Regions from separate parts of the Pseudoalteromonas sp. J2K-J031 genome, predicted to be linked through region 2. Evidence: predicted binding sites of a transcription regulator. Region 2 holds the regulator's gene; the other holds the start of a gene.
What was found. The regulator FliA, encoded in region 2, starts transcription of late flagellar genes. The targets are predictions, from matches to a motif close to CTAAAGNTNNNNNNNNNNNNGCCGATA.
Positions count from the first base shown of each region.

Region 1 (4,318 bases), 1.8 Mb from region 2:
GCTGTAGGATAAATCCCAAAGGTGACGGTCCAACAATCGAAATAATTGCAGTAAAGGGGCTGATACAACAATTAATTGACCAATAATACTTTGCCATAAATAAACTTTATCTTTTAAAGCCCAGTTAGCGATTACAGCCATCCACGCAATATCGATTGCAGCCCAAAAAAGATACCTGTAGACAAACATATCTTTATCTACCGTTTTTATAAACGACTCAGACAAATTGCCGATTAAAAAAAAGAAGATTGTTACTAACACGAAATTAAAGGCGAGCTTATCCTTGCGCACAAAAAAAATAACAGCAGCAGGTAATAACAAAAAAACCATACTGCTGTTTACTATTTTTAATATAGCCACATACCATTCAGGCATTTGAATTAATCTTTTTTCACCGGTGGCTTATCAGGTGGATTACTATCGTCACCACCACCATTACCTGGCATATACGTATATTTATCGATTTTCTTCATTTCATTTGTCCTTAAATAAAAACTAAACTAGATTGCTTAGCCAGCCTAGTTAATCTTTTTTCATTAAAAAAATCAACAAATAACTTATTTTTGTACATCAATTGGGTCAGACTCTTTTGCCTTACCTTGCATGATTGAGATTTCAACTCGACGATTTCGCTTACGTGACTCACTATCTTCATTTGGAACCATAGGACGAGTATCTGCATGACCAATTACAACCATACGATTTTTATCAAAACCTGACACTTTTTGCATTTCACTCGCAACCGCAACAGAACGTTTTGCTGATAAATCCCAATTATTAAAATACAGCTCATTACTTACTTGATAATCATCCGTATGTCCCGATACGGTAATTTCACCTGGCACATCTTTGAGCAAAACCGCTATTTTTTGAATAATTGGCTTAAATTGGGGTTGTAAAAATGCGCTACCCGATGGAAAAGAGCCATTTTCACGAATACGAATAATAATTTGCTGACCTAAGGATTCAAGCTCAATAGCACCATCTTGAATTTGTTCTTCAAGTTGCTGTGCTATTTTTTTAACTAATTCATTAACTTGCTCTTGATCAGCTGTTTTTTCGGATGCTGCAGCTTCCGACTTAGCGGTGCTTTGTGACTCACCACCCCGTTTGTTTCCTCGCTGCTCCTGGCGACCGCCTGCTGAATCTTCATCACCAGCCTGAAACTCCAACATTTGCTGGGTCATTTCAGACGTTTGCTGCTGAATAGTTTCAATTGGCGACGGATCCGGTTTTCCTGGCCTGAACTCCATCGCGATGACACTTGTTCCTTTTGGAATATCTTTGACTTCTAATTTATTTTGCACACCAAATGCAAATTTCATTGAACCTGCTATTTGTTTAAATTTAAGCACATCCATTTCAGACATCGCCAGCAACAGCACAAAGAAGCACATCAATAACGACATTAAATCAGCAAACGTTCCCATCCAAGCTGGAAGCCCTGGAGGTGGACACTTACACTTGGCTTCCGACATATCGGCTAACCCTCCGTATCTACATTACGTTTAGATTCTGGTAGATAGTTTTTCAATATACCTTCGATGACCTTTGGATTTTGGCCATCTTGAATACCAAGCACCGCATCTAATATCAAGTTTTGATTAAGCTCTTCTTCCGCTTTACGGACTTGAAGCTTTGCAACGATTGGAATTGCGATTACATTTGCTAAAAACGCACCATATAAGGTGGTTAATAAGGCTACCGCCATAGCAGGACCAATCGCTTTTGGATCGTCCATGTTTGATAACATAGCAACTAAGCCGATTAAAGTACCAATCATGCCCATTGCAGGTGCCACGTCACCTAATGCTTTGAATAAGGTAGAGCCAGCATCGTGGCGTTCGGAGGTGAGTGTAATATCTTTTTGTAATGTTTCTCGAACGACATCTGCATCGTGACCATCTACGAGCATGTTTATGCCTTTTTGCATAAAAGCGTTTGGAATTTCAGCTTCTTCTAATGCTAAAAAACCCCCTTTACGAGCCGAATCAGCTAATTCCACTGCTTTTTCAATTAACTCATCAGGGCTTTCGATTTTAAACATAAACGCTTTACCAGCCACTTTTCCAATACCAAAAAATTGCCCCATGGTAAAGTTGGATAACACAACAAATAACGAACCACAAAATACAATCAAAACTGAAGGGATATCGACGAACATACCAAGGTCGCCACCTAGAATCATCGCCATGACGATAAAGCCTATTGCACCTACCATGCCTATTAACGTTGCTAAATCCACTGGCCCTCCGAGGGAAATCTATAAAAATCATTAGTTAACATAAAACTGTACTTATAATATAGGTCGTTTTTAGTATCGGCAAACTCTAAAATAACTTAAATCTAACTATAGCGTTAATTTTAATTTGAAAGCATTTTTTAAGCATGACTCCAGCGCATCATGCCACTGTTTTTTATTAAGACAGTGAGATAAATTGAATTACAACCCGATTCCCCCTAGAATCCCCCATTAACTAACTCAATCCCATGATATGACGACAATATGGCAACTAAAAAACCAGAAAACCTCAGTTTTGAAGATGCAATGCATGAACTGAGCAGCATAGTAGCAGATATGGAAACTGGTAATCTCACACTTGAACAGTCGCTTAAACAATTCGAGCGTGGTATCCAATTAGCACAAGTCTCATCTACTAAATTGCAACATGCTGAGCAAAAAGTCAGCATTTTAATGGGAAATGATCCGCAAGCCAAATTAACTCCTTTTGAAGCGGCAGCTGAATAAGTGACTATAAAAAGACTCATTTTAGATAATCAGCTTCGAGTTGAGCGTATCCTTGATACTTTATTAGCTCAACCTATGATTACTGACCCAAATTTGCTTGCCGCATCCCGTTACAGTTTATTCAACGGAGGTAAGCGCATCCGCCCTTGCCTGACATATGTCACTGGAGAAATATTAGGAGCTAATCCTGATGACTTAGATTTAGTGGCAGCAGCGGTTGAATGTATTCATAGCTACTCTTTAATTCATGATGACTTACCAGCCATGGATGATGATGATTTACGCAGAGGAAAGCCCACTTGTCATATTGCATATGATGAAGCAACAGCTATTTTGGCGGGGGATGCGCTGCAAACATTCGCATTTGAAATATTATCATCTAACCGCTTCAAAGCGATTAGCGCGCAGCAGCAAGTCATGTTGGTAGCAAACTTAGCTCGAGCATCAGGTTTAAAGGGGATGTGTGGTGGGCAGGCCTTAGATATTTCAGCTACCAATCGCGTAATAAACCTAGATCAATTAGAGCAAATCCATCAATTGAAAACAGGTGCATTATTAACAAGTGCGATTACAATGGGTGCCATTTGTGCCCCCAAAGCAACGCCTGAAATTTTGCATCACTTGAATGTCTTTGGCGAAAATATTGGCTTAGCGTTTCAAGTGCAAGACGATATTCTTGATATTGAGGGAGATACGGCTACGTTAGGCAAACCTCAAGGATCTGATTTAGAAGCAAATAAATCAACATACCCAGCTCTTTTAGGGTTAGAACAAGCGAAATTAAAATCTCAGCAATTATATGAAAATGCACTTAACGCATTAGCAAAAATACCTGAAGATACGACACTATTAGCACAATTAGCCGCGTATATCGTTTCTAGAGATCACTAACAACTAAATACAAAGCCTTAAATTATGCCGCTTGAAACAACAAAAGAAAAAGAACAAGCGCATTTTTAATGTATAATCGAGCCAGTAAAGTAAGGATAATCATTAAATATCATGACCGTTGATAATAGCAAATATCCCTTATTGGGTTTAATCGATGAGCCAGCACAATTACGCGAGCTCCCTCAAGAGCGATTAACTGCTTTAAGTACTGAATTAAGAGAATATTTACTCACATCAGTATCACAAAGCAGTGGCCACCTTGCGTCTGGCCTTGGCACTGTAGAACTGACAGTTGCGTTGCATTATGTGTATAACACACCCGAAGACCGTCTGATTTGGGATGTGGGTCATCAAGCATACCCACACAAAATTCTAACGGGTCGACGTGACCAAATGCATACCATTCGTCAAAAGAATGGTTTACACCCATTTCCATATCGAGAAGAAAGCCTATACGATACATTTAGTGTAGGCCATTCAAGTACCTCAATTTCAGCTGCTCTAGGCATGGCTATTGCTGCAAAAAAAGAAGCCAAAAACCGTAAAGTAGTTGCTGTTATTGGTGATGGCGCAGTAACTGCGGGTATGGCATTCGAAGCAATGAACCATGCAGGAGATCTCGATGCTGATATGCTAGTCATTTTAAATGACAATGAGATGTCAATTTCTGAAAATGTT
Region 1 covers NZ_CM200279.1:829,482-833,799, reverse strand. Annotated here, with positions in the region: gene AC3KZC_RS03810 (hypothetical protein) at 1-360, opposite strand, end outside; gene AC3KZC_RS03805 (flagellar motor protein MotB) at 558-1,478, opposite strand; gene pomA (flagellar motor protein PomA) at 1,484-2,245, opposite strand; gene AC3KZC_RS03795 (exodeoxyribonuclease VII small subunit) at 2,507-2,749, shown strand; gene ispA ((2E,6E)-farnesyl diphosphate synthase) at 2,750-3,640, shown strand; gene dxs (1-deoxy-D-xylulose-5-phosphate synthase) at 3,752-4,318, shown strand, end outside.
Region 1: the regulator FliA is predicted to act here: its motif matches at 2,319-2,345, upstream of pomA (flagellar motor protein PomA).

Region 2 (4,318 bases):
ATCCTGCAGAATATCTTCATCAACTTCAAAGCTCATGCAGCTGTTCTCCCATTTAGAAGCCTAAGCTTGACAATAAGTCATCAACTTCATCTTGACCCGAAACCACATCATCTCGCTCTGCAGCATCAATAATTGGTCCTTCCGCAACTTGATCAAGTTCTTTATCATGAACTTTAGTTGCCTCTATTTTTTTCTCATGTACAACTTTATGACCATCTACTGGCGATCCGAACACCGTTAGCATCGAGATTAAACTATCTTCAACTTCTCTAACGAGCTCAATCACTCTACGAATTACCTGGCCGGTTAAATCTTGGTAATCTTGAGCCATCAGCACTTGTGTCATTAACCCATGCAACTGATCGGTATTGGATTGAGTGTTTTGGATAAAATGATCCAAATTTTTACAAAGTAACTTAAATTCGCCTAATTGAAGATCTCTTGACATCAAACGATCCCATGAAGGCTTTAATTTGGTTATATCTTCACTTAACTTATCAGCAAGAGGTAAGCTAGCCTCTATTGCGTCCATCGTTTTATTTGCAGCTTGCTCTGTCATTTCCATGACATAGTTTAGTCGCTGCTTAGCGTCTGGAATTGATTCTTTGGTAAGCTCAGAAATTTTATCATCAAACTGAAAATTCTTTAGAGAATCATGTAATTGACGAGTTAGTTTACCTACTTCAGCAAAGAGTTCTGATTGTCCTTCAGCTGTCAATTCCATTAAAAAATCATTAGCTTGTTCTTGCTCTCCTTGCTCAAGCAATGCAACCAAATGCCTTGCTTGGTCAAGGTTAATATGAAGCGCAGCGCTGGCTGACATGAAGCTCTCCTTCCTGTTTAACCTAAACGCTCAAACACTTTATCCAGTTTTGTTTTCAACGTAGCTGCTGTAAATGGCTTAACAATATAACCGTTTACTCCTGCTTGCGCTGCTGCAATAATTTGTTCTTTTTTAGCTTCTGCAGTAACCATTAAAACTGGTAAATGCTTTAATTTATCATCAGCACGAATAGCTCTTAATAAATCAATTCCTTGCATACCAGGCATATTCCAATCAGTTACAACAAAATCAAACTCTTGATTTTGCAACATTGGTAATGCGGTGCTCCCATCATCTGCTTCTTGAACATTGGTAAATCCCAAGTCTCTTAACAGATTTTTAATGATTCTTCTCATAGTTGAAAAATCATCTACCACAAGAATTTTCATGTTTTTATCCAAAACATCCTCCAGTGAGGTTTAAAACCAAATTCACAAAATACTTAATTAAATCCAGCCAGTGATTTTAGCTTTGAGCTTAACCATTGCCTGACCATGTATCTGACTAACCCTTGATTCACTTACATCAAGAATAAGTCCTATTTCTTTTAAATTCATTTCATCGTTGTAATAAAGTGATAAAACGAGTGCGTCTCTCTCAGGTAGACTCTTTATTGCTTCAACCAGTGAAAGGTTGAATTTTTCTGTTTGAGTATGATTAAAAGGTGAATCAAAAGCATGAACTTGATCGTCACTATGTAACACATCTTCATCTACACCTAAGTCTTCAATCCCAATAATCCTGCCACTGTTTACATCATTAAGAATATCATGGTATTCATTGAGCGTAATATCAAGTTTTTCAGCAACTTCTATGTCTTTTACTTCTCTTCCTAACTCTGCTTCTAGCTCTGATGTAGCTTGAGCGACCATTCTGGCGTTTTTATGTACTGAACGGGGCACCCAATCGCCTTTACGAATCTCATCAAGCATCGCTCCTCGGATACGGATCCCAGCGTAAGTTTCAAAACTTGCACCTTTTGTACCGTCAAAGTTTTTTGCAGCCTCAATAAGACCAATCATGCCTGATTGAGTTAGATCATCAAGTTGCACGCTCGAAGGTAGGCGGGCAAGTAAGTGATAAGCTATTCTTTTGACCAAAGAAACATGTCGTTCAATCAGGTTGGTCATTTGCTCAGTATTGCAGTAGCCGGAAACTTTACTCACTCACTAGGCCTCAGCGATTTACTAATTTTTCGATGAAAAACTCCAAATGCCCTGAAGGTTGATTTGGAATAGGCCATTTAGCAGCTTTGGCTGCAAGAGTTTTAAATGCGATGGCTGCCGGTGATTTTGGAAATAAATCAACGATTGTTTTTTGCTTGCGAATAGATTTTCGCATATTTTCGTCAAATGGCACCGTTGCCACTAACTCCAAAGCAACATCCAAAAAGCGATCTGTTACTTTTGATAACTTAGCAAACAGCTCTTGCCCTTCGCGTAAACTACGCACCATATTTGCTACAATTTTAAATTTATAGACGCCATGCTCGCGACTTAAAATTTTAATTAAAGCGTAAGCATCAGTAATCGACGTAGGTTCATCACAGACCACTACAAGTACATCTTGCGCTGCTCGCGAAAAGCTCAATACCATATCTGAAATACCCGCTGCAGTATCAACAATTAGTACGTCGTAGTCAGCATTAAGTTCACCAAAAGCACGGATTAGCCCCGCATGTTCTGCAGGTGACAACTCCACCATATTCTGTGAACCAGATGACGCAGGTACTATGCGAATGCCATGAGGCCCTTCAACTAAAATATCTTCAAGCTCACATTCACCAGACAATACATGAGATAAATTGCGCTCTACTCGCAATCCGAGCATAACATCACAATTGGCAAGCCCTAAATCCGCATCAAGAACAAGAACTCGCTGGCCTTGTTGCCCCATTGCGATTGCCATATTAAGCGAGACATTAGTTTTACCTACGCCTCCTTTTCCGCCCGTCACTGCAATTACTTTCACAGCTTGATTTGTTTGATTCATTCTCCGCAGGCCACTTGCTTGATCTAAAACTGTATTAATCATACATCCCTACTGCATGAGACTCCAAGTTTGGATGTCTTTTAAATTGCGTGTTTGCACGTTTTGCGAACAGTTGTTCAGCCTTTTTTACTAGTTTTTCTGCATTTGCCACTCGAATATCCTCAGGAACCCGTTGACCATTAGTAAGATACCCTATTGGGAGGCGATTTTGAATCGCTATACTAATAATCTCTCCTAAACTAAGACATTCATCAAGTTTTGTGAATATACAACCACTTAGATGTACCTTTTTGAAGTGTTTTACTGTTTCTTGCAATACTTCATGTTGCGCTGTGGCGCTCAGTACTAAATAGCTGCGAATGTCCACTCTGGCATTTTTCATTAAGGTATTCAACTGCTCTGTTAAACGTAAGTCTCGTTGACTCATACCTGCTGTGTCAATTAATACTAGACGCTTATTTCTTAAATGATAAAGCATTTCTGCTAATTCATTTGCATCTTTGACCTGCTTAACTGGACAACCAATAATTCGACCATAAGTTGCAAGCTGCTCATATGCACCAATACGGTAAGTATCTGTTGTGATTAGCGCTATTTTATCAGCGCCAAATTTTTGAGCACCTAAAGCCGCTAACTTTGCAACTGTGGTCGTTTTGCCAACACCTGTTGGGCCCACCAATGCAAAAACACCACCATTACGCAAAATTTCATTGTTACTGGTATAAAGTTGGCTTTGTACCATTTCAAGTAAAGCTTGCCATGCTTTTTTCTCTGACACATCATCAGGAATAAAACACGCCATTTGCTCTGCCACTTCACTGCCGATCCCCATGCCTTTTAATCTATCAACCATGTAAGCTTTTGTCGGGTCTTTACGAGCTAAGTCTTGTGACATTAAACCAGATACTTGGTGCTCCAATAGTTGACGAATTGCAAACATTTCATCGCGCATTGCTTTAATTTCAGCATCGTTTCGAGGGTGAACATTTAACAAAGGTTCAACGGTCTTTTCTGGTACTTTTTTAGTATCAGGTATCAAATCATCTTCTTCAGGGCCTTTATACCAATGCGATGTTGAAACTTTTTGTTGTTTTTCTAACATACTTGATAAAGTTGAAGATTGTGGCTTAGTTGCTTGACGATTCAATAATGCTTCAAGGCTGTCTGCCACCTTTGCTTCTGGCTCTGGCTTTACTTGCATTGCACGAGGGCGAACAAATTGACCCTGCATGCTATCTGTCTGTGTTGTTTGGCGCTCTGAGATTGGGGCTCTTGAAGCTTGGCTAACATTGCTTTTGGTAGGCGCTCTGTCGTAATCAACCGCAGCTACAATCTCAACGCCGTTAGCCATTTTTTTATTCGACATAATTACCGCATCAGCCCCTAGCTCTTCTTTTACTTCATTGAGAGCTGTGCGCATATCTTTGGCAAAAAACCGTTTAATTTTCATAAAAACCCCTTAATCCTGTCTATTGTTGACCTACAGAGCTGACTATCTTGATT
Region 2 covers NZ_CM200279.1:2,635,841-2,640,158, forward strand. Annotated here, with positions in the region: gene AC3KZC_RS11865 (chemotaxis protein CheA) at 1-36, opposite strand, end outside; gene AC3KZC_RS11870 (protein phosphatase CheZ) at 53-823, opposite strand; gene cheY (chemotaxis response regulator CheY) at 841-1,224, opposite strand; gene AC3KZC_RS11880 (RNA polymerase sigma factor FliA) at 1,270-1,953, opposite strand; gene AC3KZC_RS11885 (MinD/ParA family ATP-binding protein) at 2,000-2,857, opposite strand; gene flhF (flagellar biosynthesis GTPase FlhF) at 2,850-4,265, opposite strand; gene flhA (flagellar biosynthesis protein FlhA) at 4,285-4,318, opposite strand, start outside.